3 regions of the Paraburkholderia aromaticivorans genome follow, and region 3 is predicted to be linked to each of the others. Evidence: predicted binding sites of a transcription regulator. Region 3 holds the regulator's gene; each other region holds the start of a gene.

Region 1 (9,818 bases), 1.2 Mb from region 3:
AGCGTGGCGTCAGCGGGGATATTCACCACGCCGCCGACAAAGCGCGCCGCCACCGGCAGTTCGCGCCCGCCGCGGTCGGCAAGCACCGCCAGCTCGACCGATGCCGGGCGGCCGTAGTCGTACAACTCGTTGAGCGCCGCGCGAATCGTGCGTCCGGTGTACAGCACGTCGTCGACCAGCACGATACGGCGGCCGTCGACCGAAAACGGCAGCGAGGTCGGGCTCGCCTGCGCGTGCAGGCCCTTCTTCGCGTAATCGTCGCGATGCAGCGCGACGTTCACCACGCCGAAGCTCGGCAGGTTCAGGTCGTGCGCCAGACGTTCGGCAAGCCACGCGCCGCCGCTGTAAATGCCGGCCAGCGCGGCGCCTTCGCCGTCCTGCGCGGCGCCGAGCTTGTCGCCGTACACCGCGCGAATCTGGTCGAGCAACGCGCGATAAAGCGCTTCGGCGTCAATGGAACTCATGATCGTCGGAAAGTCCGTCTAGATATTGCTGGAGGATGATGCTGGCGGCTTCGGCGTCGAGCATGTCGGCGCGGCCGTTGCCCGCGCGGATCTCCGCCTTCGCCTCGACCGACGAATAGCGTTCGTCGATCCACGTGACCGGGAGATTGAAGCGGCCGTTCAGCTGATTGCCGAAGCGCTTCGCCAGTTGCGTCATTTCGTGCGGCGTGCCGTCCGGATGCAATGGCAGGCCGACCACCAGCGCGTTCGGCTTCCACTCCGCGATCAGTTTGCCGACCGCTTCGAAGCGGTATTCGCGGCTGCGGTTCTGCACGATCACGAGCGGCCGCGCGCTGCGTGTCAGCGAATTGCCGACCGCCACGCCAATGCGTTTTTCACCGTAGTCGAACGCAAGCAGCGTCGCCTCACGTCCGCCCGGCAGGCTCATGCGTGACCCGCCTCGCCCGAGAGCATCGACAGGTTGATGCCGAGAAGCGCCAGGGCCGCTTCGAGACGCTCTTCAGCGGGCACGTCGAAGACGATTTTCGGGTCGGCTTCGACCGTCAGCCAGCCGTTCTTCGAAATCTCTTCTTCGAGCTGCCCCGCACCCCAGCCGGCATGACCTAGCGTGAGCAGGAAACGCTCGGGCCCCGTGCCGCTCGCCACAGCTTCGAGCACGTCTTTCGAGGTGGTCATCTCGAGACCGCCCGGCACCGACATGGACGAGGTGTACGCGTTGCCGTCTTTCGGATCGTGCAGCACGAAGCCGCGCTCGGTCTGCACCGGGCCGCCGAAATACACGGGCACATGGAGAAGGGGTTCGATCTCGAGCTTGAGATCGATGCGACTGAAGAGCGCTTGCAGGTCGATATCGGTCGGCCGGTTGATCACGAGGCCGAGCGCGCCGCGCTCACTGTGATCGCAAAGGTAGACCACCGTTCCTGAAAACGTCGGATCCGCCATGTTCGGCATGGCGATCAGGAACTGGTTGGTCAGATTGATGCGATCGGTACTCTTGGACATAGTTCGGATTTTAGCAAAGACGATGCAGGATGGCGGGCTTTGAGCGTGGAACCGCGATGCGTGCCGTGAAGCGTGCCGCGAGCCATCGACGGTGAATCAAGTTCCACTCTATCACGCACGCGGGCGCTCGCCACGGTGCGGGTTCGCGCTGTTTTGCGGCACGCCGTTTGCGTGCCGCCTGGCCGTGTCATGGCCGACCCTTGCTGCCGGCTCCTGAACGGGCCAGTGGGCCGGAGCGGGCAAGGATGCCACTTACGCGCCGCCCTGCTCGATCGAACGGGTCAACGCGGCCAGTGCGGCGTTGCCCCCGGCGGGCGCGACGCCCGCGGCAACTTTGTGCAGCGTGGCGCGCAAAGCTTCCGCGGCCTGCTCAAGCGTGCTCGCCGCCGGCGCGCCCACGACCACATGCGCACGCACCGCGGGCGTCGAAACGCCGGCATGCGCGCGACGCCGCCACGCGAGCCCCAGCGCGTCGGCCAGCAACGCGACGTGGCCCAAGCCCAGCGCGCACGCGGCGGAGCCGAGCCGGTAGGCGGCGTCGCCCGCTTGCAGGGCTTCGCTGGGATCGGCTTTTTCCGGCTGGTCGGCCGCGCGGGCGTGCTCGGTCAACGCGGCGATCGACGCATCCGCCGTTTGCAGGAAATCTTCATAGGCGTTCGCATTGACGGTCAGCACGCCCAGTTCGCGCGTCAGCGCGCTGCGGGTTGCGCTGATCGCCTGGGCCTGCAACGCGCCCGCCTCCCACAGCATTTCCGATGCCGGCGTGCCCGCGACGTGCCAGTCCACCGTCAAACCGTAGTCGTGCAGCACTTCCACCTGATCGGCATCTTCCGCGGCGGCGCCGAACAACGCGTAGTCGCGCCACAGCAGCGCGAGCGTGGCGCGCACGAGCGAGCGCGGCGCCAGCTGGATTCCACGCACGTGGTCGGCCAGCGCTAGGTTGCAACGGGCATAGAAACGCCGCGCGTCGGTGTCGCCCGCGGCGCGGCCGCCGACCCGCAAAGCCTTGGCGCAGGCCTTGGCGAGGCGCCAGAAATCGTAGGGGTCCGGACCGGCAAGTTCGCCGAACACGGCGTCGAGCTCGTCGAGCGCCGCGTTGGTGACGGCGAGCGCCGCCGCACTGCCGGTACCCGCCTGCGAGCGCAACACCGGCAGCAGCGCGCGCTCATAGCGTGCCCGCAGATGAGCGAGTTGATCGGCGGATTGCGCGTGCAGCGAGACCGGTGGCACCGGCCTCGCGCTCAGCGCGAGATCTTCGAACGCGACGGTGGTACCGGGGGTGTGCTCGGACAGGTACGTGCAGAGCGACCGGTAATGATCGAATAGCACGGGCGAGCAGGAGAGCTCGCGCAGATTGTGGCGCTCGAGCGCGGCGCGGAAGTCGCGCAACGCCGCGCCGAACACGGGCCGCGCGTTGAGCACGTCGGCCGGATCGCCCTCCGCGAGCGGCGAGAGCCGCACCAGCGCGTCTGCAAAGCGCTGCGCGCTCAGCCAGCCGGCTTCGCGCAAGGCGTGTGACGCACGCAGCAGCGCCGACGCGCTTTCGCTGTGCTGCTCGAACGCCAGCAGCGCCTCGGCCAGCGCCAGTTCGGCGGGACGGACAGCGCCGCCGCGCGGATTCGGCAAGGCATCGAAGGAAACGGGTGCAGCGGATCGAAGAGTCATGGGCTGGCGACACGAAGCTGACGGGCCGTCGCTTCGCGCCGCGCGCCGAGTGATCGGCTAACGCGCGAACCGGCGACAGGACAATGACAGACTAAGGTTGCGACACGGCGCGACCGAGGACGTTCCGTGCCGACGTATTGGGCAACCTTCAAAACACACCTGGTGCGTTCTATCCGGCGCGCCACGCCGGCCGCGAAACACCTGTCTACGCCGCGCCACTGGCATGCAGCACAGGCACGCACGCGTGCCGGCCGCCTTTGGACGTCAGATCTGGACCATCTCGAAGTCTTCTTTACGCGCGCCGCACTCGGGACAGGTCCAGTTAATGGGAACGTCTTCCCAGCGCGTGCCCGGCGCAATGCCTTCGTCCGGCAAACCGGCTTCTTCGTCGTAAATCCAGCCGCAAATCAGGCACATCCAGCTTTGATATTCCATTCTTGTGTCGCGTCGTAGAGTCCGTGGAAACGGGAGCCATGATGGTACCGTGTTGCCGCCCCAATGCCTAGCAATCAGAAACGCGCGATCGTAGCCTGCGACGGCCTTTGGCCATGCGGTTCGCGTCAGCCGCCGCGATGGTTGTGGCGCCATGCAGCGCGCCGGCCGCCGCCTGCTTGCCGCCACGCATCGCAGGATGCGAAAAAACGCCCCGGCGACGGTTTAGGCCGCATAATTGAGTCGATTGCGCACCCTCTGCGTCCAAATTCAGCTCTTTTTTGTCAATCTTCATGCCCAGCGATACGCCTCCGATCGTCCTCACCTTCGGCCTTTCCGATCCCACCGGCGGTTCCGGCTTGCAAGCCGACCTGATGACCCTTGCCAGCATGGGCTGCCATGGGGTTTCCGTGCTCACAGGCTACACCGTGCGTGACTCGGCAAGCTGCGACGAAGTCACCGGACTCGACCCGGAAGTGGTCGCGACCCAGGCGCGCATGCTGCTCGAAGACATGCCGATCGCCGCGTTCAAGGTCGGCGCCTGCACGCGTGCCGAAGTGGTAAGCGCGATTGCCGAAGTCGTCGCCGATTACGACGATATTCCGCTGATTCTCGCCCCCGACTTCACGCTGGACGACGAGCACGTGCTCTCCGCGGACGAACTGCGCGAAGCGATCGCCGATCTGCTCGCGCCGCAAACCACCTTGCTGGTCGCCGATGCGACCACGCTGCTCGCGCTCGCCCAGCCGGACGGCGACGCCGAGGCGCCGAGCCTCGACGCCGCCATCTCGCATCTGCTGTCGCAAGGCTGCGAATATATTCTGTCGACGGAGACCGGCACGCACCGGCACGTCAACACGCTTTTCAGCGAAGACGGCCAGTTGCGCCAGGACATGTGGGACCGTGGCAGCCATCGGATCATGGGTCTGACGGATACGCTGGGCTCGGCCATCGCGGCGTTGCTGGCCAACGGCCAGGAGCCCGCCGAAGCCGTGCGCGAGGCGCAGGAGTATTTGTATCAGGCGGTGCGCAACGCGTTCCGGCCGGGCATGGGCGCGTATATGCCGGACCGGTTCTTCTGGGCGCGCAGCAGCGACGACGAAACGCCGCCTGCCGCGGGCAAGGACGCGACGCCGGGCGAAGCACGGCACTAGGATTCATAGGGATGTTCACTGCGTCAGCAGCAGGCGGCTACAAAGCCGATCTCAATCGCAGTCCGTCGATGCAGAAAAACTAGAATTGGGCCGGGTTTTATTTCCAGAAAACCTGCAATGGGTGTTTGCTTGCTCGGTCCACACAAAAATTCAGACACTCCCCCCGGCAAGCCGACTCACAGGTTCTTCATAGGCAAACGGACGCTGGAGCGTGTAATTAAACGTTACACCTCGGCTCTTAACGTCCAGCTAAACTTTACGACTCGTAATGTTTGTATCTGGACGATGTGTCATCGATTCTATTTCCTCCCCCTGTGAATGCTTCACGCGTCCTTCGAGCGCTAACCCGACATTACAATCGCCCCTGCAAAGCGCCGAAGTTCGGCGACCGCGCCCATTGCCATTGAAACCTATGGGCAACACCATGGAACAGTCCCGCGTCTTTTTGCAACGCGTCCACGGCGAAGTGACCGCCGACGATCGGATGCGCATATTCCGCCAATATCCGGTCACGATTTGGCTCACCGGTCTATCCGCGGCGGGGAAATCGACGATTGCCTACCAGCTTGAACAACAGCTCCTGTCACTAGGTCACGCATGTTATGTACTTGATGGCGACAATATTCGTCATGGCCTCGCGCGTGACCTCACCTTCAACGAAAAAGATCGACGCGAAAATATTCGCCGGGTGGCGCACGTAGCGCAACTGATGAACGACGCAGGGCTCATCGTCATCACGGCTCTTATTTCACCTATGCGCGAAGACAGAGCGATGGCACGCGATATCGTTGGACCCGGCAAATTCATCGAGACCTATCTTTCCGCCTCTGTCGACACATGCGCGCGCCGCGACCCGAAAGGTCTCTACGCCAAGGCCCGGGCCGGAGAGATCACTTCGTTTACGGGAGTATCCGCGCCCTATGAAGCCCCAGATGATCCTGAGCTGAAAATAGACACCGCAACGCAGACGCCGGCAGAAAGCGTCGCGAAAATATTAGCCTACGTGCGCGATAACGGTCTGGTGAATCCCGGTTGCGTTGAGCGCGTGTAATAACAGATCGCATCACGCCAACCCCAAAAGAAAAACCCGCATGGTCTGCGGGTTTTTTCTTTTGGGGAAGCGCGCCTCGCGGCGCACTTCCCCATGTGCTCCCAACCAGGCCTCGCAACGAGACCCAACCGGAATTACATGTCCATGCCCATGCCGCCCATGCCGCCGGGCATGCCGCCAGGCATCGGTGCATCTTCCTTCGGCAGTTCGCAAACAGCTGCGTCGGTCGTCAGCAGGAGACCTGCCACCGAAGCTGCGTTTTGCAGCGCCGTGCGCGTCACCTTCGTCGGGTCGACAACACCAGCGTCGACCAGGTCGACGTACTCGCCGGTTGCTGCGTTGTAGCCGTAGTTGCCTTGGCCAGCAGCAACTGCTGCCACCACGACGCTGGCTTCTTCGCCACCGTTCGTGACGATCTGACGCAGCGGTTCTTCCATCGCGCGCAGCACGATCTTGATACCTGCGTCCTGATCGGCGTTAGCGCCCTTCAGGCCAGCGATAGCCGTGCGAGCGCGGATCAGCGCGACGCCGCCACCAGCGACGATGCCTTCTTCCACAGCTGCGCGCGTTGCGTGCAGTGCGTCTTCGACACGTGCCTTCTTTTCCTTCATTTCGACTTCGGTCGCAGCGCCGACCTTGATCACTGCAACACCGCCTGCCAGCTTGGCAACGCGCTCTTGCAGCTTTTCACGGTCGTAGTCCGACGTTGCTTCTTCGATTTGCGTGCGAACCTGCTTCACACGTGCTTCGATGTTCGCAGCTTCGCCAGCGCCGTCGATGATCGTGGTGTTTTCCTTGCCCACTTCGATACGCTTCGCTTGACCCAGTTCGGCCAGCGTTGCCTTTTCGAGCGTCAGGCCGGTTTCTTCAGCGATGACTTGACCGCCGGTCAGGATCGCGATGTCTTCCAGCATGGCTTTACGACGATCGCCGAAGCCCGGAGCCTTGACAGCAACAGTCTTCAGGATGCCGCGGATGTTGTTCACCACCAGCGTTGCCAGTGCTTCGCCTTCGACGTCTTCCGCGATGATCAGCAGCGGACGGCCAGCCTTGGCGACCTGTTCCAGGATCGGCAGCAGATCACGGATGTTCGACACCTTCTTGTCGTGCAGCAGCACGAACGGGTTGTCCAACACGGCAACTTGCTTGTCCGGATTGTTGATGAAGTACGGCGACAGGTAGCCGCGGTCGAATTGCATACCTTCGACAACGTCCAGCTCGTCTTGCAGCGACTTGCCGTCTTCGACGGTGATCACGCCTTCCTTGCCGACCTTGTCCATGGCTTCAGCGATACGATCGCCGATCGACGAGTCGCTGTTTGCCGAAATCGCGCCAACTTGTGCGATTTCCTTGTTGGTCGTGCACGGCTTGCTGATCTTGCGCAGTTCTTCGATCGCTGCGAACACAGCCTTGTCGATACCGCGCTTCAGGTCCATCGGGTTCATGCCCGATGCGACGTACTTCATGCCTTCGCGGACGATCGACTGAGCCAGGACCGTTGCGGTCGTGGTGCCGTCACCTGCGTTGTCGCTGGTCTTGGAAGCGACTTCCTTGACCATTTGCGCGCCCATGTTCTGGAGCTTGTCTTTCAGTTCGATCTCTTTGGCGACCGACACACCGTCCTTCGTGACCGTCGGGCCGCCGAAGCTGCGTTCCAGCACAACGTTGCGACCCTTCGGGCCCAGCGTGACCTTCACAGCGTTCGCGAGGATGTTCACGCCTTCAACCATCTTGGCACGGGCGGAATCACCGAATACGACGTCTTTAGCTGCCATCTTCTAACTCCTTGAATTCTCTGGGATATGACCGGGAAAGTAGCGGCTTGCGCTTACTTCTGCACCACGGCCATGATGTCTTCTTCGCGCATCACGAGCAGTTCGTTGCCGTCGACCTTGACGGTCTGGCCTGCGTACTTGCCGAACAGGACGCGGTCACCAACCTTCACGTCGAGTGCGATTTGTGCACCCTTGTCGTCACGCTTGCCCGGGCCGACTGCGAGGATTTCGCCTTGATCCGGCTTTTCCGCTGCGGCTTCGGGGATCACGATGCCCGACGCAGTCTTGGTTTCTTGATCCAGACGTTTGACGATCACGCGATCATGCAAAGGACGAAGGTTCATACATACTCCTCTCTTGATTGAGACTGAAGAACGCTGAGAAAACCCGGCTGACTGAGCCAACCGGCGATGTTGTTAGCACTCTCGTGCAGCGAGTGCTAATTATATGGACCGGTGGTGACAAATTCAAGAAGGGATGACCGTCGAGTGTCCAGATTCGCTTGAGTCCGAACCTTGCACCGCAGCAGGCCTCTGACGGATTGCAATAATTCCCTTTCAAAACAGCGATCTACTAGCAGCCCCAATGGCCGGCAAATGAACCCCGATCACTCGCGAACAGGGTGCTCGACGACCGAATCGCGTGGATTTTCCTTGTGATCGTCCGCCCAGGGGAATCCCTTAATACTGGAAACCGATGCGCGGCGTTCGCCGCGATAGCCTCATCGGCCTGCGCGGCGACCGCTGCGCATCGACGTTAATCGCCGTCTTTTTTGTCCGCCGAGTCCAACATCCTGCGAATTGACTTGCATCCCGGTCAAATACTGTATAAATTCACAGTACTGTTTTTATATACAGGATCGGCCATGAACCAACTCATCCGCATCTTGAACGACGGTGATCGCGAAACGCTTGCCTGGTTGCGCAAGCATGTCGGAGACGTGCGCGTGGCTGCTGCCGCACGCCATCTGGGAGGCAACGGCAAACCGTACGTGTCCGCGGTGTGCCGCTATCTCGGCGTACGTCCACCAACGCCTCATCAACATTGCCGGCCTGTTGAAGACTGCACGGTCGGCGATAACTATCTTGCCCAGATCCGCCAGTTGTTGGCACAGCGAAACCAGACGTTGTCGAAGCATCGAATTTGATGCCGCCAGTTGCCGCAAGTCTTCAGGAAGATAACCGCATGAACGACGCCGCTCTTGATATGGATGTCCACGGCACCCATCCTGCCGCCTTCGAACGCGCCCTGCGCAGCGCGTCGCTCGATCTCCAGCAGATCATTGCCACGGTCGCAGGTCGCCACCTCGACAGTGGCCGCCGCCGTTACTCAAGTGATGCGCGACTGCCGACCTGGCGCACGCTGCAGACAATCGACGTACAAGTCTTTGAAAATCGGGGCTTCCGGGCGAGGCACAGCGAGACGGTACGCTCGACGTTTGTCCGGTTTGAAGACAGTCGGTTGTCCGGAATGGATCTCGACGAACCCGTCGATTGGCGACGTGACGACGACGACTTGCCAGCCGTGTACTTGCTCGTACGCGCACTGGTACAGGCCGACACTGCCGATGCGGCCACTCAGGATTAGTGCGCCGATATCGACGGTTGGCCGTTATCGTTTTGAATACGCGATAGAAAGTTCAAAGTTAAGCGAACCAGACTCCAGATCGCTCATACTGAAATGAACCATAGACTCAGAGTTAGCTGAGAGCATCATCCATCTCGTCGCGAATGGCATGCTGATCGGCTCGGGGTACCCTGGTCGCGGTCGGGCAGAAGCTCGGCGTGCGGGGTCACCGCGATCAATCCGCCGGCGCCGTACATCGCACGCGAGCGCGAAGCAACGGGCAAACTGCAAAATCCCGTCGCGCTGGTCGCGGTCATCGCCGCTCCCGGCATTGCGCCTTTCGCTGCGCAGATGGTGACGAGCGACACAAGGCTCGTCGTCGTGCCCGGACTGTTGCGCGACGGCGGATTCGGCTGCTTATGTCACGGAAGTCACGGAACGGCGTTTCGTAAGTGCGACTCCTGACAATGATGCGTCACATGCGTCGACGAATTGCGTGACCGCCTCACCCATTGCTCGAGTCGTCGCAATCCTCGAACGCCTCCCCGCATCCCTACGAGGCAGCCGCGCGACGTTATTTCAACAATACTTGAAATATCGAAGCCAATGCTTTATTGTTCCGGGCATGGACTCAGATCTCGTCGTACGCGCGCTGAGCGCGCTCGCCCATGAATCGCGCCTCGCGATCTTCCGCCTGTTGGTGGTGGCC
Region 2 (9,818 bases), 1.4 Mb from region 3:
ACATCAGGCGCCGTGCACGCATGCACGGCGCCGCCTAATGTCCGCTCAAAAGACCCAAGGCTTTACGCCTTCGACTCTTCCTTCGCGAGACTCGCGAGCCATGCCTCGTCGGCACGGCTCAACATCTTGTTCTTCCTGGCCTTCACGATCAGATCCGGCCGTTTGTTCAACGTGTTGCGCAAGGCTTCACGCCGACGCCACGCTTCGATCTCCGCATGATGGCCGCCGAGCAGCACATCGGGCACGCGCACGCCGTTGTATTCCTCAGGACGCGTGTAATGCGGACAATCCAGCAGCACGTCGACAAAACTATCCTGCACCGCGGACTGCGAGTCGTTGAGCACACCGGGCAACTGACGCACCACGGCATCCATCAACGCCATAGCCGGCAATTCACCGCCCGACAGCACGAAGTCGCCAAGGCTGACTTCTTCGTCGACGACACGGTCGAGCAAACGCTGGTCGATCGCTTCATAGCGCCCACACAACAGGATCAGACCGGGTTCGGCAGCGAACTGCATGACGCGGTCGTGATTCAGCGTGGCACCTTGCGGCGACATCATCACGACACGCGGCGCGCCGATACCCTGCTCCGCCTGCGCCGCTTTCGCCGCGCCGATCGCGTCTTCCAGCGGCTTAGCCAGCATCACCATGCCGGGGCCGCCGCCGTACGGGCGATCGTCGATTGTGCGATAGTTGTCGGTCGTGAAATCGCGCGGATTCCACGTACGCAAACCGTAGCGCTTCTGCTTCGCCGCACGGCTGGTGATACCCCAGTCGGTCAGCGCACGAAACATGTCAGGAAAGAGCGTGACGACATCGAACTGCATCGCTCTCTCCGTTCAGCGAATGATTTTAGTAATCGGCTTCCCAGTCGACCGTGATCTGCTTCGCCGTCTGGTCCACCGTTTTGACAAAGACGCCGACGAACGGGATCAAACGCTCGCCGGTGACCGGCTTGCCGCTTTTGTCTGTAGCCGGATATTCGATACGCATTACCGAGTGCGCACCGTTGTCGATCATGTCTGCAACCTTGCCGAGATTGACCCCGGCAACGTTCACCACATCCAGACCGAGCAAGTCGACCCAGTAGAATTCGTCGGCTTCGAGAGCCGGAAATTCGCTGCGGCTGATATAGACGCGGGAGCCGCGCAGTGCCAGCGCCACGTCGCGGTCAGTGACGCCGCCCAGATGGGCCACCACACTGTCGCTATGCGTTTTCGCCTGCAATGACGGCGCCGACTTGCGCTCCTGGCCTTTAACCAGCCACCAGCGCTTCGCGCTTAGCAAAGCGTCGCCGCCATGCCCGGCGTCCGCATGAGCGGCTACCTTGACCCAGCCTTTGAGGCCGTAAGCGTCGACGATTGCACCGACCTCGACCGCGTCGGCCGGCCAGCTTTCTGCCGTTTCCATGCGCATTTCTGCTGCACCGGACCCGGCGTTTGCAACATTGGCTTTCGCCTTGCCTTCGGCTTTTTCGACCGGTTTGCGGACGAATGCACCGAACGGCGCCTGACCAGACGTCTTCGCGCGCGGGGCTGCGGCTTTTTCCTTTGCGCGACCTGAACTGCCGGAATCACGCTCAGTCATGAGAGCACCTCGCTGTCAGCTTCGACGCCTGCTTCAGCAAAACAACGCGCGCATCGGACTGCTCATTGGACCGCTCACGCAAACCGCGCGAGCCGCCGGTCGAGCCGACGACGATACGCAGGCTAGCTGGCATTAAGCAGCCGGCTGCGCCTTTGCAGCTTCCTTCACGAGACGCTCGACGGTCGGCGACAGTTGTGCGCCAACGCCTTGCCAGTACGTCAGGCGGTCTTGAGCGATACGCAGCGACTCACCCTTCGTAGCAACCGGGTTGTAGAAGCCAACGCGTTCGATAAAGCGGCCGTCACGACGGTTACGCGAATCGGTTGCGACGATGTTGTAGAACGGGCGCTTCTTGGAGCCGCCACGAGCCAAGCGGATGATGACCATACTAGAATCCTTGAAAACCGGGGTTCGGAACGACTGAAACACGCGATTATAGCGGGAAACCGACGCCATAACAAACACTTACCGGGATAAACTGAGCGACGGTGTTGCGCCGGCCATCCAGGAAGGGACCCCACACCGCGTCGAAACGCCCGAATTACCTGACGGAGCGCCCTTGAAACTCCTGCCGCCCATTGTGTTTTTGCGCGACTTTTTTAGTGCTGCCGTACGGTTCGGGTTTGCCGGCGCGGCGCGCACTTTGCGAAACAGGACCCTGCGTACAGGCACGGCTCTGTTGCTCGCCGCGGCTGCCCTGCCGGCGCTTGCCGCACTGCCGGTGGAGCGGATCAAACTGCCGCCCGGCTTCCGAATCGAAGTCTTGTCGGACGCCGTGCCGAGTGCACGCGCCATGGCGCTTTCGCCCAAAGGCATACTTTATATAGGCAGCCTCGACGGCCACGTCTACGCCCTCGAATTGCAAAATGGACGCGTAACGGCGCGCCACGTCATCGCTTCCGGGCTGGAAACGCCGGCCGGCGTGGCGTGGCACGATGGCGCGCTCTATGTTTCGGCCGTGTCGAAAATTGTACGCTTCGATGCGATCGACGCCCACCTGAACGATCCGCCCAAACCGTCCGTGGTGACCGACAGCCTGCCCACGGAGACGCACCACGGCTGGAAATTCATCGCCTTCGGCCCGGACGGCAAGCTGTACGTGCCGCAAGGCGCGCCGTGCAACGTATGTCTGAAAGACCGCAACCGTTTCGGCCTGATCGGCCGCATGGACCCGGACGGCAGCCACTATGAAGTCGTGGCACGCGGCATTCGCAATTCGGTCGGCTTCGCGTGGCATCCGGTGACGCATGAACTGTGGTTCACCGACAACGGCCGCGACCTGCTCGGCGACGACATACCGGACGACAAACTCAACCGCGCGCCGCGCGCCGGGCTGGATTTCGGCTTTCCTTACTGCCACGGCGGCGACACACCCGATCCCGAGTTCGGCAAAGATCGTCCGTGCAGTTCGTTCACGCCGCCAGCGGCCAAACTGGGTGCGCACGTCGCGGCGCTCGGCTTGCGCTTTTACAACGGTGCGATGTTTCCGCCCGCTTACCGGAACACGATCTTCATCGCCGAGCACGGTTCGTGGAACCGCGGCAAGAAGGTCGGTTATCGCGTCGTGCACGTCGTCACGGACCCCAACGGCAGCAATGCCCGCCAGGAAGTCTTTGCCGAAGGATGGCTGCAACCCGGAGAGGCCGTGTGGGGCCGTCCCGCAGACGTGTTGCCGCTGCCCGACGGTTCACTCCTGATCAGCGACGACTACGCAGGCGCGGTCTATCGCGTCACTTATTCGGCGCCCTAGCCAGACGTTGGCGACGCGCAACCGCTGGGCGCCCGCAACGCCCAGCCATCCTGCCACACCGCCCACCCGCGCCGCCGGTGCACACCCGATTCCGCCGCTGCTCACAACACCGCCCCGCTGCCGCGCCGCCCGCCACGTGGCCGGCGACCCGCGGCGGGCGTAGAATGCGCGTCGGTCCGCGCGAGCCGCGCGCCGCTCCTTTAGACCGTCCATCACTCTGCTCTCGCCTACATGTCCACCCTTGCTTCGGCTTCCCCGCGCTTCAGATCCAAGACGATAACCGCCGCACTGGCGTTCTTCTTCGGCTGCCTCGGCGTTCATCGGTTCTATCTGTACGGCACGCGCGACGTCTACGGCTGGGCTCACCTGATCGGTACGCTGATCGGCATTCCCGGCGCGATGCTGGTGGTAGCCAGCGAACGGGCCTCGATGCTTGGCTGGTTGCTGGCGTTTCCCGGTGCGGTGTCGTTGCTCGCCGCGTTTCTGGCCGCGATCGTCTACGGGCTGCGTCCGGACGAAAAGTGGGACGCGCAGTTCAACACCCACACTCAGCGCAAGAGCCGCTCTGGCTGGACAGTCATTTTCGTCGTGATCTTTTCGCTGCTGATCGGCGCTTTCCTGCTCATGACAGGGCTCGCCATCTCCTTCCAGACTTACTTCGAAGGCCAGGTTCAGGCGGCCAAAGCACTCTCGCAGTGATTCGCCGCGCACCGCGCTAAAAAAGATCCAGTTGAGGGTCGTTGCGCGCCGGTTCAGCGGCACGCGGCGCTTCCACCCGACGAAAGTGCGACATATCCAGAATGCCGCGGTCACGCCGGTTCAGCCCCAAGCAGCGTACCGCCTTCTGGAATCGCTGCTTGAGGAGGTCCGCCCACAAACCTTCTCCCTTCATTCGCGCGGAGAAGTTCGAGTCGTAGTCTTTTCCGCCCCGCATGTCCCGCACGCGACCCATGACCCGTTCGGCGCGGTCGGGAAAATGGGCCGCGAGCCAATCTTTGAATAGCGGCGCAACTTCCCACGGCAGACGCAGCACGATATAGCTCGCGTTGCTCGCCCCCGCCTCCGCACAGGCCTCCAGCACGCGCTCCATGTCCGGTTCGGTAACGAACGGAATCACCGGCGCGATGCTCACGCCAACCGGAATGCCCGCCTCGCTCAACGTGCGGATGGTGCGCAGCCGCCGTGACGGTGTGGCCGCGCGAGGTTCGAGCGTGCGGGCAATCTCGGCGTCCAGCGTGGTGATGGTGATGGCAGCCATGAATTGCCCGCGCGCCGCCATGGGCGCCAGCAGATCGAGATCGCGTTCGATCAGCGACGATTTGGTGATTGCCGCGAACGGATGGTGACGCTCGCTGAGCACTTCGATCACTCGGCGCGTGAGCCGCAAGTCACGCTCGGCGGGCTGCCACGCGTCCGTATTGACGCCCAACGCGATCGGCTCCGGCACATAGGACTTCTTCGACAGTTCCCGCTCGAGCAACTCCGGCGCGTTGATCTTGGCGTAGATCCGGCTTTCGAAGTCGAGCCCCGGTGACAGCCCCAGATAGCTGTGCGTGGGCCGTGCAAAACAATAGATGCAGCCGTGCTCGCAGCCGCGGTACGGGTTCAGCGACACGCCGAACGGAATATCCGGCGACGCATTGCGCGTGAGGATGGTCTTGGCCCGCTCTTCGAAAACCTGGGTACGCAAGACCCTGGGCTCGTCCTCGCGCTGCGCCTCCGACAGCCAGCCGTCGTCCACCGCTTCACGCTGGTCGACTTCGTAGCGGCCTTGCAAGTTCGTCACCGCGCCGCGGCCCTTGCGAGGCGCGGGCGGCGCGATCGGAAATTCATTGACGGGTGGGGAATCGGAGTCGGTCACGGCTGGAACACGGCTGGAGCACGCAAAATACAAACGGCGCAAACACCTGTACAAATATACAGTGTTTACGCCGTTTGTCGAGCCCCGACGTGCGCGTGCCCCCGCCTTCTAATCCCCGACCGCGATCGTCAGCGTTTCCTTGATCTCTTCCATCACCACGTAGCTTTTGGACTGCACCGCGCCGGGCAGTTGCAGCAGGATGTCGCCCAACAGCTTGCGGTAATCGGCCATTTCGCCGATGCGCGCCTTGATCAAGTAGTCGAAGTCGCCCGACACGAGGTGGCATTCCAACACCTCGGGGATCTTCTGCACCTCGCGGCGAAACTGGTCGAACATGTTGCCGCTCTTGTGATCGAGCGTGATCTCGACGAACACCAGCAGCGCCGCGCCTAACTCCGCCGGGTTCACGCGCGCGTGGTAGCCGGTTATGACGCCATCGCGCTCCATCCGCTTGACGCGTTCGATGCACGGCGTGACCGACAGGCCAACCTGTTCGGCCAGGTCTTTCATGGCCATGCGGCCGTCCTGCTGCAACAGGCGCAGGATCTTGTGATCGAGTTTGTCGAGAGCCCGGACCGGCTGGCGCTGTGTACGCATGATGTTTTTGCTGAAAATCTTGAAAATACAATAACAAAACCTGCCTGACTGTTAATAGTATAGCGGTTAACACTGGGCGATCAGCGTTATACCTCGTGAATCGAACGAATCCAACGACTCGACGAGCACACCGCCCTCAGACCTCATTTTTGAAAATCCTGGAGCATCTATGCGAGTCGTCGTTTTGGGCAGTGGCGTCGTCGGGGTGACGAGTGCGTACTATCTGGCACGCGCCGGTCATGAAGTAACCGTTATCGATCGCGAGGCCGGCCCGGCGCTCGAAACCAGTTTCGCCAATGCCGGCCAGATCTCGCCGGGCTACGCGTCGCCGTGGGCGGCGCCGGGCGTACCGCTAAAGGCGGTCAAGTGGATGTTCCAGAAACACGCGCCGCTGGCGATCCGCCTCGACGGCACGCAATTCCAGTTGCAATGGATGTGGCAGATGCTGCAAAACTGCACGTCGTCGCGCTATGCGGTGAACAAGGGCCGTATGGTCCGCCTCGCCGAATACAGCCGCGACTGCCTGCAGGCGCTGCGCGCCGAAACCGGCATCCAGTACGAAGGCCGCACCGGCGGCACGCTGCAGGTGTTCCGCACCCAGCAGCAATTCGACGGCGCCGCGAAAGATATCGCCGTGCTGCAGGAAGCCAATGTGCCGTACGAACTGCTGTCGCCGGCTGAACTGGCGCAAGCGGAACCGGCGCTCGCCGCGGTATCGCACAAGCTGACCGGCGGTCTGCGCCTGCCGGGCGACGAAACCGGCGACTGCCAGATGTTCACCACGCGCCTCGCCGCGCTGGCCGAACAGCTGGGCGTCAAATTCCGCTACAACACGCCGATCGACGCACTGGCGATGGCGGGCGACCGCATCGCCGGCGTGAAGTGCGGCGAAGAACTGGTGCGTGCGGATTCGTTCGTCGTCGCGCTGGGTTCGTATTCCACCCAATTCCTGTCCGGTCTCGTGAAGATCCCGGTCTATCCGCTCAAGGGTTATTCGATCACCGCGCCGATCGTCAACGAAGCGTCGGCGCCGGTGTCGACCGTGCTCGACGAGACCTACAAGATCGCGATCACGCGTTTCGACGACCGGATTCGTGTCGGCGGCATGGCCGAGATCGTCGGCTTCGACAAATCGCTGCGCCAGGCGCGTCGCGACACTCTGGAACTGTGCGTGAACGATCTTTTCCCGGGCGGCGGCGATACGTCGAAGGCTACGTTCTGGACCGGTCTGCGTCCGATGACGCCGGACGGCACGCCGATCGTCGGCCGCACGCCGGTAGCGAACCTGTTCCTGAACACGGGCCACGGCACACTGGGCTGGACCATGTCGTGCGGCTCGGGCCAACTGCTCGCCGACGTGATGTCGGGCAAGCAACCGGCCATCAAGGCAGACGACCTGTCGGTGCATCGCTATCTCGGCGAGATCGGCGGCGCCCATCGCCCAGCTTATGCGTAACGTTTAACGACGCTTCGCGAGCGGTGGACCTGGTGTGTGATCCCACAGTCCAGCGCGGCAAAAACAACGGCGCCTCACAAGGCGCCGTTTGTTTTTTCAAGCGGAGCAGAAGCAGCGTCAGAACTGATCTTCAGACAACGCCAGCACACTCTCCCCACCCTTCGCGCTGACAATCGACGCCTCCAGCGCCGACGCCTGCGTCAGCACATGCTCCGCATAGAACTGCGCGGTCGCGATCTTCGCGCCGTAGAACGAAGGATCCTCGTCGCGCTTTGCGGCCGCCACCAGCAACGCACGCGCCATCTGCCAGCCGCCGAGCACGATGCCCGCGAGCTTCAGATACGGCACGCTGCCGGCGAACACCGCGTTCGGATCACTCTTCGTATTGGCAACGACGAAATCAACGGCGGCACTCAGCGAGCGATGACCCTGCGCAAGATACTTCTTCATCGACTCGAACGCCGGACCTTGCTGCGCGCCGAGCGCCTCGACCGTTTCAGCCACGCCGGCGAGCAGCGACTTCGCCACCTTGCCGCCGTCGCGCACGGTCTTGCGGCCGATCAGATCGTTCGCCTGGATCGCGGTCGTGCCTTCGTAGATCGGCAGAATGCGCGCATCGCGGTAATACTGCGCGGCGCCGGTCTCTTCGATGAAACCCATGCCGCCATGCACCTGCACGCCGAGGCTCGTGACATCGATCGACAGCTCCGTGCTCCAGCCCTTCACGATCGGCACGAGGTATTCGTAGATCGCCTGATGTTCGGCCCGCGTGGCCTCGTTCGCGTGACGGTGCGCGATGTCGCAGTGCGCCGCGGCCACATAAGCGAGCGCGCGCGACGCTTCGGTGAGGCCGCGCATGGTCGCGAGCATGCGGCGCACGTCCGGGTGCTGGATGATCGCGACCGGTTGTTTCGCGGAGCCATCCACCGGACGGCTTTGCACCCGGTCTTTCGCGTACGCCACCGCCTTCTGGTAAGCGCGGTCCGAGATGCCCACGCCCTGCATGCCGACCGCGAAACGCGCCGCGTTCATCATGATGAACATGTACTCGAGGCCGCGATTCTCTTCGCCGATCAGATGACCGATCGCGCCGCCGTGGTCGCCGAATTGCAGCACCGCGGTCGGGCTCGCCTTGATGCCGAGCTTGTGTTCGATCGACACGCAATGCACGTCGTTGCGCGCGCCGGGCGAGCCGTCTTCATTGACGAGAAACTTCGGCACGATAAAGAGCGAAATGCCCTTCACGCCTTCCGGTGCGTTCGGCGTGCGCGCCAGCACGAGATGGGCGATGTTCTTCGCCATGTCGTGCTCGCCCCAGGTGATGAAAATCTTCGTGCCGAACAGTTTGAACGAACCGTCGCCCTGCGGCTCGGCGCGCGTGCGCACCAGCGCGAGATCGGAGCCGGCCTGCGGCTCGGTGAGGTTCATCGTGCCGGTCCATTCGCCGGAAATGAGCTTCGGCACATAGGTCTGTTTCTGCGCTTCGGTGCCGGCCGTCAGCAGCGCTTCGATCGCGCCGTCGGTGAGCAACGGACACAGCGCGAACGACAGGTTCGACGCGTTGAGCATTTCGACGCAGGGCGTCGCGATGAGCTTCGGCAGGCCCTGGCCTTCGTACTCGAGCGGATGTTGCACGCCCTGCCAGCCGCCTTCGCCGAACTGGCGGAACGCTTCCTTGAACCCGGGTGTCGCGGTGACCACGCCATCTTTCCAGCTGCTCGGATTGCGGTCGCCTTCGACGTTCAGCGGCGCGAGCACTTCGCCGCACAGTTTCGCCGACTCTTCGAGCACGGCCTGCGCGGTGTCCAGGTTCGCGTCTTCGAAGCCCGGCAGCGTCGCGATGTGTTCGAGACCGGCCAGTTCTTTCATCACGAACAGCATGTCCTTGATGGGTGCCGTATAGCTCATTTCCGTCTCCTCCGACTCTAATAAAAAAGGGCGCTGGACTTGATCGGTCCGCGCCCTTCCCGTGTTGCCAGACGCCTTTTACAAGGCGCTTCGGCGCTTAGCCCAGCTCGCTAACGAGTTCCGGCACGACCGTGAACAGATCGCCCACCAGACCGTAGTCGGCGACGCTGAAAATCGGCGCTTCCGGGTCTTTGTTGATCGCGACGATCACTTTGCTGTCCTTCATGCCGGCCAGATGCTGGATCGCACCCGAGATGCCGACCGCGACGTACAGTTGCGGCGCGACGATCTTGCCGGTCTGCCCCACCTGATAGTCGTTCGGTACGAAGCCCGCATCGACTGCGGCACGCGATGCGCCCAGCGCTGCGTTCAGCTTGTCAGCCAGCGGTTCGAGTACCTTGGTGTAGTTTTCGCCGTTGCCCAGACCCCGGCCGCCCGACACGATGATCTTCGCCGACGTCAGTTCCGGACGATCCAGCTTCGTCACTTCACGGCTCACGAACTGCGAGATGCCGCTGTCCGCTGCCGCTTCGATCTTCTCCACCGATGCGCTGCCGCCTTCCGCTGCAACCGCGTCGAAACCGGTCGAGCGGACCGTGATGACCTTGATCGGATCAGCCGATTGCACCGTGGCGATTGCGTTGCCTGCGTAGATC
Region 3 (9,818 bases):
CTTGAAGTTCACCGAGCCGCGCGAGCCGAGGAATACGGTCGGGCGGCGCGCGGCGAGACGCGGGCCGTCGGAGGCGATCAGCACATCCGCGGCCAGTTCTTCACGGTGCGCGCGGCATACCTCGTCGAGTCCGGGGGAGCCGGTTTCCTCGCCCATCTCGATCAGCAGCTTCGCGTTGAAGCCGAGCTTGCCGCCGCGCGCGGCAAGCACGCTCGCCAGCGCGGCGAGGTTGATGGTGTGCTGGCCTTTGTTGTCGGCGGTGCCGCGGCCGAACCAGCGCTCGCCCTCGACGGTCACGGCCCACGGCGTCAGCGGCGCGCGCCACTGGCTGTCGTAGCCGCGCACCACGTCGCCATGGCCGTAGATCAGCACGGTCGGCAGATGGTCGCCCTCATGGCGGCCGGCGATCAGGAACGGCCCGAAGCCGTCCACCGGGTTGGCGACGATGCGCGTGCTGAAACCGAGGCCCGCCACTTCGGGCGTGATTTCGTCGGTCAGATACGACAGCAGCGCGGCGGCGCGGTCGTTGTCCTGGCTTTCCGTGCGAAAACCGACGCGACGGTTCAAGGTCTCGAGAAAGGCGCCGGATTCGAAATGATGGGTGGCGTGCTCGATGGCCTGGTGGCGGCTCATGGGTGTCTCCAATGCGGGCGAATGTGGGGGCGGACGGCGCATGGTCCGCGGTGCGCCTGCGAGCGGCCGCGGCCTGCAGCTTCGAACCGATTCTAGGAGGCCGATTTTTTTGTCACAATGATCGTCTTTCGAAGCTTGCGTTGCCGAAAAGGCAAAGCTCGCCGCCTGGGTAGAGACGCGCGCGGCCATCGGCTCGCCCGCGCTTACCGTTGAATGAGGACCCACTCATGGCACTTTCGCTGCATGGCATCGCGCTGCGCTATTTCGTCGAAGTCGCGCGTACCGGCTCGATCAGCGACGCGTCCGCACGGCTGCATGTCGCCGTCTCGGCAATCAGTCGGCAGGTGGCGCGGCTCGAAAGCGAATTGGGCGTCGCGCTATTCGAGCGGCGCCCGCGCGGCATGGCGCTCTCCGAAGCCGGCGAGCGCCTGCTTGCGTACGCGCAGCGCAGTCTGCTCGAGGCCGAGCATGTGATGAAGGAGATCGGCGGCATTGAGACCTTGCACGGCAGCATGATCAAGCTGGCCAGTTCCGAAGGATTCGCCGCCGACTTCCTGCCCGCCGCGATGGCGGCTTTTCGGGTTCAGTATCCGGGTATCGACTTCACGCTCTCGGTGATGTCGCCGGACGAGGCGACCCGCCGGGTACGCGACGGCGACGCCGATCTCGCGTTGACGTTCAGTCTCGCGCCGGAAAAAGGCGTCAAGGTCGAGCACACCGAACGCGCGCCGGTGCTGGCGCTGTTGCGCGCGGATCATCCATTGGCCGCGCGCGCGAAGGTATCGCTCGCCGATGTGCAGCGCTATCCGCTGGTGCTGCCCGAGCCCGGCACGACGATTCGTCAATTGATCGACATTACCTGTGCGCTCGAAGGCATCCTGCTCGAACCCGAACTCACCTGCAACAACAGCGGCGCTATGTATCGTTACGCGCAGAAGTCCGGCGCGATCATGTTCACGGGCCTGCTGTCCGTGCGCGACCGTTATGCCGGCGACGGTTTCGTCGTGATGCCGCTCACCCATCCGCAAATGCGCCAGCGCAGCATCCAGGTGCAGACCATGGCGGGGCGCGAACTGCCGCCGTCGGTGCGGGCCTTCAGGGACCATCTGATCGCGGAAATGGCGGGACCGAAGCCTGCGGATGGCGCTGCTGAAAAGACCGTCCGGAAGCGAAGCAGACGCATGCGTTAAAGGCGCGAGGGCCCCGATCATTCGAACGGCATCGGGTCGGCAACGCAGCGTTCGCGGTTGATCGCGGCCGAGCGTGGATGGTCGCGGGCGCTGGGGCAAAGCATGTCGCCTGCGTGCGATAGCGATCCATTGCGCGCCGATCGAGAGGTAAATGTCCCTGCCGGAACATGAATCACGACCTAAACTGTGGTGAACGGGGCGGGCTGAAAGCGCCGGCCAATGTTGCAGTGCACGCCAGGATGGGCGTCTCTTCGGCGACAGCAGTGGTAGGATTCAGCCCGAAAAATGGAGAGCGGCGCGCGCTCGATGCAGCGCGCCGTCCACAACAGAGCGATAGGAACTCAGGACATCGAATGGCGCAACAAAAAACAAACCCAAAACTTGAGCAGGCGCTGACGCGCGGGGATCTTGCCATCCGTCAGGCGAATTCGGCGCGAGCGACAGCATTGCTGCGTGCGTTGGGCAAGATGATCGTGGAGGCGTCGGCGACGATCGGCGTGGAAGCCTTCACGCTGATTCCCGACGGCGACAGGATCTATGATCCGGCCGATGGCCTATGGCCGCAGGAATTGCAGATCTCGCTCGACGGTCCGGTGGAAGAAGCCGATCCGGACGAGGTTCGCACGGTTCGACTGATCGCCGACGATCCGGCCACGATGTTCCGTGTCGAATGGCAGCGCGCCGACGGCAAGATCGGCCGTCAGGACGGCGGGCCGTTCGCGACGGTAGCGTTTATTTCTGACGTGGATATTCCGTGGACGGACGACGAGGACTGAACGGGCCCGAGTCGCGACAGGCGCTGATATCGACATGTATTGAGGAGGCGTCAGCGCCTGGGGTTGTATCGCAAGCACAAGCCTAGTTCATCATCCTGCGTCGAAACAGGATAGCCGACACCACAAATCCTCCCACCGCGTAGACCGCCAGCACGGCCACATGCATCAGTGCATGCTCGACGGGCCGCCCCAGCATGGCCGGCCGCATCAGCTCCACGGCGTGCGCGAGCGGCAATACCGCGGTGGCGCCGCGCGCGACGGCGGGCAGCTGCGAGACCGGAAAGAATACGCCGGACAGCAGCAGCATCGGCGTCAACACCAGGGTCTGGTAAAACATGAAAAAGTCGTACGAAGGCGCGAGCGCCGTGACGACCATGGCGATGCTCGCGAACGCGAGCCCGGTCAGCACGATGACCGGCAGCGCCAGCAGCATCGACGGAAAATTCGCGTAGCCCAACGCGCCGGCCACCAGCATGATTGCAGCGCCTGACAGGATCGACTTGCTGGCGGCCCAGATCACTTCACCGAGCACGATGTCGCCGAGCGTGAGCGGCGTATGCATGATCGCTTCCCATGTGCGCTGCACGTGCATGCGCGAAAAGCCCGAATACATCGACTCGAAACTCGCCGACATCATCACGCTCGAGGCCACCGTGCCCGCCGCCAGAAAGGCGATATACGACACGCCGTCGACATGGCCGACCATCAGCCCCAGCCCGAAGCCGAGGCCGAACAGATAGATCATGGGATCGGCGAGATTGCCGAACATCGAGGCAATCGCGAGTTTTCTCCACACCAGATAGTTGCGGCGCCACACGGCGATCCAGTTGGTCGCGTTCGCGGGAAAGGCGGCGAGAGTTTCCTGTTTCGACGGGGTGTCACCCGGCGGTTCGTAAGTACGTGCGTCCATGATGTGTCTCGTGCGGTGTCCCACGAAGGGACGTCCTTTGTCGTTATAGCGCCAGCGCGTTGCGTGCGATGCCGGTATCCATGCGCCACTAGTCCTGCATCTCGCGGCCGGTGAGCCGCAGGAACACATCTTCCAGATTCGCCGGCCGGTGCAGATAGCGCAGGTCCGCGCGCTGCTTGAGCCGCGCATGCACCGGTTGCGCGTCGCTGACGTAGCAGAACAGCGTCTCGCCGCTGATCTCGGTGCGCTCGACGAGCGGCGCCAGTTCATCGCGCAACGCAACCGGATCGGGTCCGAAAATCTCGATCACGTCGCAACCGATCTCGGAGGCGATCAGCTCGCTCGGCGCGCCTTCGGCAATCTTGCGCCCTTCCTCGATCACGCATAGCCGGTGGCAGAGCCGTTCGGCTTCTTCCATGAAGTGCGTGGTCAGCAAAATGGTCTTGCCGCGCGCGAGCAACGAGCGCAGCCGCTCCCAGATCAAATGCCGCGCCTGAGGATCGAGGCCGGTGGTCGGCTCGTCCATGATCAGCACGTCGGGGTCGTTGACGAGCGCGCGCGCCAGCGTCAGGCGCCGCTTCATGCCGCCGGACAGCTCGCTCACGCGCGCGTCCGCCTTGCTTTCGAGTCGGGCGAATTCGAGCAGCGGCGGCACCATCGCACGGCATTGCGCGGCGTTCAAGCCGAAGTAGCGGCCGAACACCAGCAGGTTTTCACGCACCGTGAAGTCGGGGTCGAGATTGTCGAACTGAGGCACGACGCCGACACGCGCTCGCGCCACGCGCGCGCGGCCAGGGATCGGTTCGCCGCATAGGCGGATCGTGCCCGCGTCCGGTGTGGCGATGCCGAGCAGCATGCGCAGCGTGGTGGTCTTGCCGGCGCCGTTCGGACCGAGCAGGCCGAAGCATTCGCCGGCGTTCACATGAAACGACAGTCCGTCGACGACCGTTTTCTCGCCGTAGCTTTTTCTGACCTCGTGAAATTCGATGGCGGCTTCAGGCATGGATCGAACGAGTCTCCGGAAACAGACGTGGTTGAATGGCCGGGAAGGCCGCCTATTCTAGGGCATCGGCGGGGCAGCGTTGGTGCGCGCCCCGCCTGCCCGCGCGGGTTTCTTGCACTGCGGCATCGACCCGTGGACAAGCCTGGCGGCGCGCGCACCGGTTTAGGGCCTGGCGCGCGCTCAATGAGCGGACAGTTAGCGTTTTCCATCCCTTGCAACCTGAATTGCGGCGCACCATGATTCATTCAGATCGCGCGTCCCGCGCGAAGGGAGAAAAATCATGGCGAGCTACCAGAAAATCCTGCTGTGCTACGACGGCTCGCGCGAAGGCCGCAAAGCATTGCGTTGCGGCGCCGACCTGGCGTTGGATCTGAAAGCGGAAACGCATTTGTTGTCGGTCGTCGACATGCGTTCGAGCATTGCGCAAAGTGCGGGCCTGCTGACCGATGTCGCTTGCGGCAGTTTCGAAAAGACCGCCCGCGACATCCTCCAGGAAGGCGTGGACTGGCTCACCGAGCGCGGCGTGAGCGCACAAGGGCATTTCGCGTTCGGCCATCCGATCGACGAGATTGCCAACCTCGCCAACGAATTGCATGTCGACCTGGTCGTGGTCGGCCACCGTTGCCGCACCGGTCTGTCACGATGGTGGATGGGCGCGGGCAATACGCCGCTGCTCGACCGTGTGTCATGCAGCATTCTGGTGGCGTGTTCTTCCGCGCAGGAGCAGCAGCAAGCGGCGGCTTGACAGGCGGTGGTGATCGCGTGCGTGTTCGACGGGCCGGCTGCCCGGGCCCGACGACATCAGGCAATCACTCGTTCAGGTTGACCGCGGCCAGCTTCCAGGTGAAAACACCCTCGCGCTGGAAGATGGCCGAATAACGCGCGTCGCCGGCGCCATGCTGGTAGGTGACGACGAATTCGTTGAGGCCGCGATAGCCCGCTGTGGTTTGCGGCGGTTGCGCCGGCGTAGCGTTGTCGTTGCCCGCGTTGGCGGTGGCAGGCGCCGCTGGCGCGGCCGGTGCCGGTGAGGGCGCGCCGGCGTCCGGCGGCGGGTTCGCGGCAGGCGGCGCGGGCGGCCGCTCGCCCGGATCGCCGCGCGGCGGCATGCCGTTCAGCAGGGCCGCCACGCCGTCCGGTGTGGCGTAGGCATCCACGAGTGGACCAATCAACGCGACGCCGATCATTGCGCCAATAGCGGCGAGGGGGTTGCCGTTGCTGTGCGCGTCGAGCCGGCGTGTCAACAAGCCGGTGACCTGCTGCTTCAGACTCTCACGCAACGCGGGAAAGTCGACGTATTGATTGACCGTTTGCACGTCGCGCGCGTCGGCCGCGCGTTTGAGATTGTTCAGCGCGATATAGGGTGACGCGTACGCGAACCCGAGCGCAGCGATCACCAGGATCACGATTAGCGTGACGACTAGCGGCCGGGTGGCGCCGCCCTTGATGTGTTTCGGAACTGCCATCGAACGGGACTCTCCTTCAGGTGTGATCTAACGTGGACTGCGGCCACGCGAAAACGATCCCGTGCGATGCCGTATCGCCGCCCGCCAGACCATCCATCAAGACTCGAATACCGCGCCGTGGACGTTCGTTTCGTCGGCGATGCAGCGATCGATCATGCGGCACACCGCGTCTACCGTTCCGACCATGATGAGACGCGACGGCCCGTGATAGACACGCACCGGTGCGCGACGCGCCGGCTCGGCCGTATTCAAGCCCGAGTTCAGCGACACGCGGGCAAACGCCGGCAACGACGATGGCAGGCTCGACACACCGGCGGGCGAGTCGAACAGCGACGGCGTGCTGGCCGTGGACGCCTCGATCAATGAGCAGGGCACCAGCTTGCGAAGATGGCGCAGACGACCGAACTGGCGAAAAGGCAACAGGCGGGCAAGACGTTCCATGAGACTCTCCAGACGATGCAACGTTGATGCGGCGTTGGCGCGGCTTTTTATGCTGTCGAACGGGCAAGAAGGGGGCTTGGACCAAGGCGCCTGAACCCAGCCGCCCGGCAGCAAGCCGCTTAAAACTCGCCGGGGCGGATCAGCCCCACGGCGATCCCTTCCAGCGCGAACTCCGCACTGCCGGTTTCAACGAAGATGTTTTCGTAATCGGGGTTCTCGGCGATCAGTTCGAGTCCGTTCGGCCGGCGCTTCAGGCGCTTGACCGTGACGTCGTCGCCCAGCCGGGCAATGATGATCTGGCCGTCTTTGGCTTCGCTCTTCTTTTGCACCGCGAGCAGGTCGCCGTCGAAGATGCCCGCGTCGCGCATGGACAGCCCGCGCACCTTCAGCAGGTAATCGGGCTTGCTCGAGAACAGCGCCGGGTCGCACGCGTAGTGCTGCGAGATATGTTCCTGCGCGAGGATCGGACTACCCGCGGCAACCCGCCCGATCAGCGGCAGCGACAGTTGCATGATGCTGGCGTGCGGCAACGTGAACTGGTGCGGCGAATCTTCCGGGCCGGCCAGCAGGCGGATGCCGCGCGACGCGCCGGCCGCGAGCTCGATCACGCCCTTGCGGGCGAGCGCGCGCAGATGTTCTTCTGCCGAGTTGGCCGAGCTGAAGCCCAGTTCGGCGGCGATCTCCGCGCGGGTGGGCGGAAAGCCGGTGCGTTCGATAGCCCTGCGGATCAGATCGAAAACCTGCTGCTGTCGTGCGGTGAGTTTGGTCATGGCGCCACTGTATGTATGAACAGGTGACTGTATTTTTATACAGTATTCGGCGCAATTCAAGCTTTACTTTAAGTTCGTGCTGAAGGGTGGCGCTAGAGCGTCGTCAAGCGACGTTCCAACACCCGTTTTCGTGCCGCAACGCCTTATCCAGCTGTCATTACCACTTTTGCGTATTAAAGAATGAAGAAACATTATTTTTAATGATGAAAGCCCTTCGATAGACTGGCCTCCGAGTTGGGGCTCATGTGCACGTGACCGCGACGCCGAGGAACACCATATGCGGTTTCAGCGAACTACAACGCGGAGAAAGTTGACATGAATCACCAAGGTACGGGGCTGGCGGGCAAGACGAAGCGACTCATCGCGGCACTCGCTCTGGGCGCGGCGGGCGCGCTCGGCGTGATGGCGCAGGCGCACGCAGCGGACACGACACTGCTGAACGTGTCCTACGACCCGACTCGCGAGCTTTATCAGGACGTCAACCAGGCGTTCGGCAAGGAATGGAAGGCGAAGACCGGCGAGACGATCACCTTCAAGCAGTCGCACGGCGGCTCCGGCGCGCAGGCGCGCTCGGTGCTCGACGGTCTGCAGGCCGACGTCGTGACCCTCGCGCTCGCTTACGACATCGACGCCCTGGCCAACAAGGGCTTGCTGGACAAGGGCTGGCAGAAGCGTCTGCCGGATAACGCGTCGCCGTACACGTCGACGATCGTGTTTCTGGTGCGCAAGGGCAACCCGAAGCACATCAAGGATTGGGACGACCTGATCAAGCCGGGTGTGTCGATCGTCACACCGAACCCGAAGACGTCGGGCGGCGCGCGCTGGAACTACCTCGCGGCCTGGGCATATGCGGAGCATCAGCCGGGCGGCAACGATCAGAAGGCGAGGGAATTTGTCGGCAAGCTCTACAAGAATGCCGGCGTGCTGGATTCGGGCGCGCGCGGCGCGACCACCAGCTTCGTGCAACGCGGTATCGGCGACGTGCTGATCGCATGGGAAAACGAAGCCTTTCTGTCGCTGAAGGAGTTCGGCCCGGAGAAGTTCGAGATCGTCGTGCCGTCGGTCAGCATTCTGGCGGAGCCGCCGGTTGCGGTGGTGGACAAGGTGGTGGACAAGCACGGCACGCGCAAGCTCGCCGAAGCCTATCTGAACTTCCTCTATAGCGAGCAGGGCCAGGAGATCGCGGCGAAGAACTTCTACCGTCCGCGTTCGAACAAGGTGCCGGCCGAGCTGACCGCCAAGTTTCCGAAGCTGAAGCTGTACACGGTGGACGATTCGTTCGGCGGCTGGACCAACGCGCAGAAGACGCACTTTGCCGACGGCGGTGTATTCGATTCGATCTATCAGCCGCAGTAACACAGCCACTGCCCGCCAGGGCATCGGCAAACGGATGCGGTAACGCGTCACTCCCGAGCGCGCCCCAGGGGCGCGCTTTTGGCCAGCCAGGGCCGGCGGCCGGCAACACGAGCATCAACCTGAACGAGTAACGAGCATGACGACGTTGACCTTCCGAAAGCCGAGCGCCTTACCCGGTTTTGGCCTGACACTCGGCATCACGGTGGCTTATCTGAGCCTCGTGGTGCTGATTCCGCTTGCGGCGACCTTTCTGAAAACCGCGACGCTCGACTGGAGCCAGTTCGTGCGCGCGGTGAGCTCGCCGCGCGTGCTCGCGTCGTATCGCCTGACGTTCTTTTCCGCGCTCGGCGGCGCGCTGATCAACGCGGTGTTCGGCTTTCTGGTGGCGTGGGTGCTGGTGCGCTACTCGTTTCCGTTCAAGCGCATCGTCGATGCGGTGGTCGATCTGCCGTTCGCGTTGCCGACTTCGGTCGCCGGCATTTCGCTCGCGGCCGTGTACGCGGGCAATGGCTGGATCGGGCAGTTTCTCGAACCGCTCGGCCTGAAAATCGCTTTTACGCCGGCGGGCGTGCTGGTCGCGCTGACGTTCATCGGCCTACCGTTCGTCGTGCGCACGGTGCAGCCGGTGCTCGAAGAGTTCGAACGCGAACAGGAAGAAGCGGCGGCGTGCCTGGGCGCCTCGCGCTGGCTGACGTTTCGCCGCGTGGTGCTGCCGGCGGTGTTTCCGGCGCTGCTGACGGGCTTTGCGCTGGCATTCGCGCGCGCGCTCGGCGAATACGGCTCGGTGATCTTCATAGCCGGCAATGTGCCGATGAAGTCGGAAATCACGTCGCTCCTCATCATCACGAAGCTCGAGCAATATGACTACGCGGGCGCCACGGCGCTGGCGGTGGTGATGCTGGTCGTGTCGTTCCTGATGCTGCTCCTGATCAACACCTTGCAGTGGTATCTGCAGCGCCGCACGAGCCGCGGCGGCGCGGGCCCGGTGCCCGCCGCCAGCGTCGCGGCAATCGGCGGAGGTGTGCAATGAGCCGCCGAACCGTGAATGACGTGGCCGCCGCCAATAGCGCGAATGGCGCGAGCGGCGTGAATCACGCCGTGGCGGTGGCGCCGCGCGCGCCGCTGAATGTCGCGCGCCGTCCCGACCCGGTCACCGAGCCGCCGCTCGTGCGCTGGATTCTGACCGGCGTCGCGCTGCTGTTTCTCGCGCTGTTCCTGGTGGTGCCGCTCGTCGCCGTCTTTTATCAGGCGCTGAACAAGGGGCTCGGTTTCTATC

What was found. The regulator LexA, encoded in region 3, represses DNA repair genes until DNA is damaged. The targets are predictions, from matches to a motif close to ACTGTATNNNNATACAGT.
Region 1: CJU94_RS01940 (CppA family protein) is a predicted target of LexA. The motif match lies at 8,384-8,401, and genes of this name have one in related genera.
Region 2: CJU94_RS10035 (PA0069 family radical SAM protein) is a predicted target of LexA. The motif match lies at 5,247-5,264, and genes of this name have one in related genera.

What each region holds. Positions count from the first base shown of each region.
Region 1 covers NZ_CP022989.1:443,184-453,001, forward strand. Annotated here, with positions in the region: gene pyrR (bifunctional pyr operon transcriptional regulator/uracil phosphoribosyltransferase PyrR) at 1-464, opposite strand, end outside; gene ruvX (Holliday junction resolvase RuvX) at 451-891, opposite strand; gene CJU94_RS01900 (YqgE/AlgH family protein) at 888-1,466, opposite strand; gene CJU94_RS01905 (FimL-related protein) at 1,719-3,131, opposite strand; gene CJU94_RS01910 (rubredoxin) at 3,396-3,566, opposite strand; gene CJU94_RS01915 (hypothetical protein) at 3,634-3,858, opposite strand; gene CJU94_RS01920 (hydroxymethylpyrimidine/phosphomethylpyrimidine kinase) at 3,857-4,717, shown strand; gene cysC (adenylyl-sulfate kinase) at 5,142-5,768, shown strand; gene groL (chaperonin GroEL) at 5,903-7,543, opposite strand; gene groES (co-chaperone GroES) at 7,597-7,887, opposite strand; gene CJU94_RS01940 (CppA family protein) at 8,409-8,690, shown strand; gene CJU94_RS01945 (DUF2471 domain-containing protein) at 8,729-9,130, shown strand; gene CJU94_RS01950 (ArsR/SmtB family transcription factor) at 9,735-9,818, shown strand, end outside.
Region 2 covers NZ_CP022989.1:2,180,096-2,189,913, reverse strand. Annotated here, with positions in the region: gene trmD (tRNA (guanosine(37)-N1)-methyltransferase TrmD) at 63-830, opposite strand; gene rimM (ribosome maturation factor RimM) at 856-1,590, opposite strand; gene rpsP (30S ribosomal protein S16) at 1,723-1,977, opposite strand; gene CJU94_RS10045 (PQQ-dependent sugar dehydrogenase) at 2,150-3,340, shown strand; gene CJU94_RS10040 (NINE protein) at 3,572-4,039, shown strand; gene CJU94_RS10035 (PA0069 family radical SAM protein) at 4,056-5,201, opposite strand; gene CJU94_RS10030 (Lrp/AsnC ligand binding domain-containing protein) at 5,310-5,798, opposite strand; gene CJU94_RS10025 (D-amino acid dehydrogenase) at 5,968-7,254, shown strand; gene CJU94_RS10020 (acyl-CoA dehydrogenase) at 7,372-9,162, opposite strand; gene CJU94_RS10015 (electron transfer flavoprotein subunit alpha/FixB family protein) at 9,260-9,818, opposite strand, start outside.
Region 3 covers NZ_CP022989.1:3,610,930-3,620,747, reverse strand. Annotated here, with positions in the region: gene CJU94_RS16355 (M20 family metallopeptidase) at 1-633, opposite strand, end outside; gene CJU94_RS16350 (LysR family transcriptional regulator) at 861-1,823, shown strand; gene CJU94_RS16345 (hypothetical protein) at 2,177-2,599, shown strand; gene CJU94_RS16340 (ABC transporter permease) at 2,682-3,509, opposite strand; gene nodI (nodulation factor ABC transporter ATP-binding protein NodI) at 3,598-4,512, opposite strand; gene CJU94_RS16330 (universal stress protein) at 4,793-5,257, shown strand; gene CJU94_RS16325 (DUF2939 domain-containing protein) at 5,322-5,975, opposite strand; gene CJU94_RS16320 (hypothetical protein) at 6,072-6,416, opposite strand; gene lexA (transcriptional repressor LexA) at 6,536-7,186, opposite strand; gene CJU94_RS16310 (sulfate ABC transporter substrate-binding protein) at 7,502-8,542, shown strand; gene cysT (sulfate ABC transporter permease subunit CysT) at 8,679-9,572, shown strand; gene cysW (sulfate ABC transporter permease subunit CysW) at 9,569-9,818, shown strand, end outside.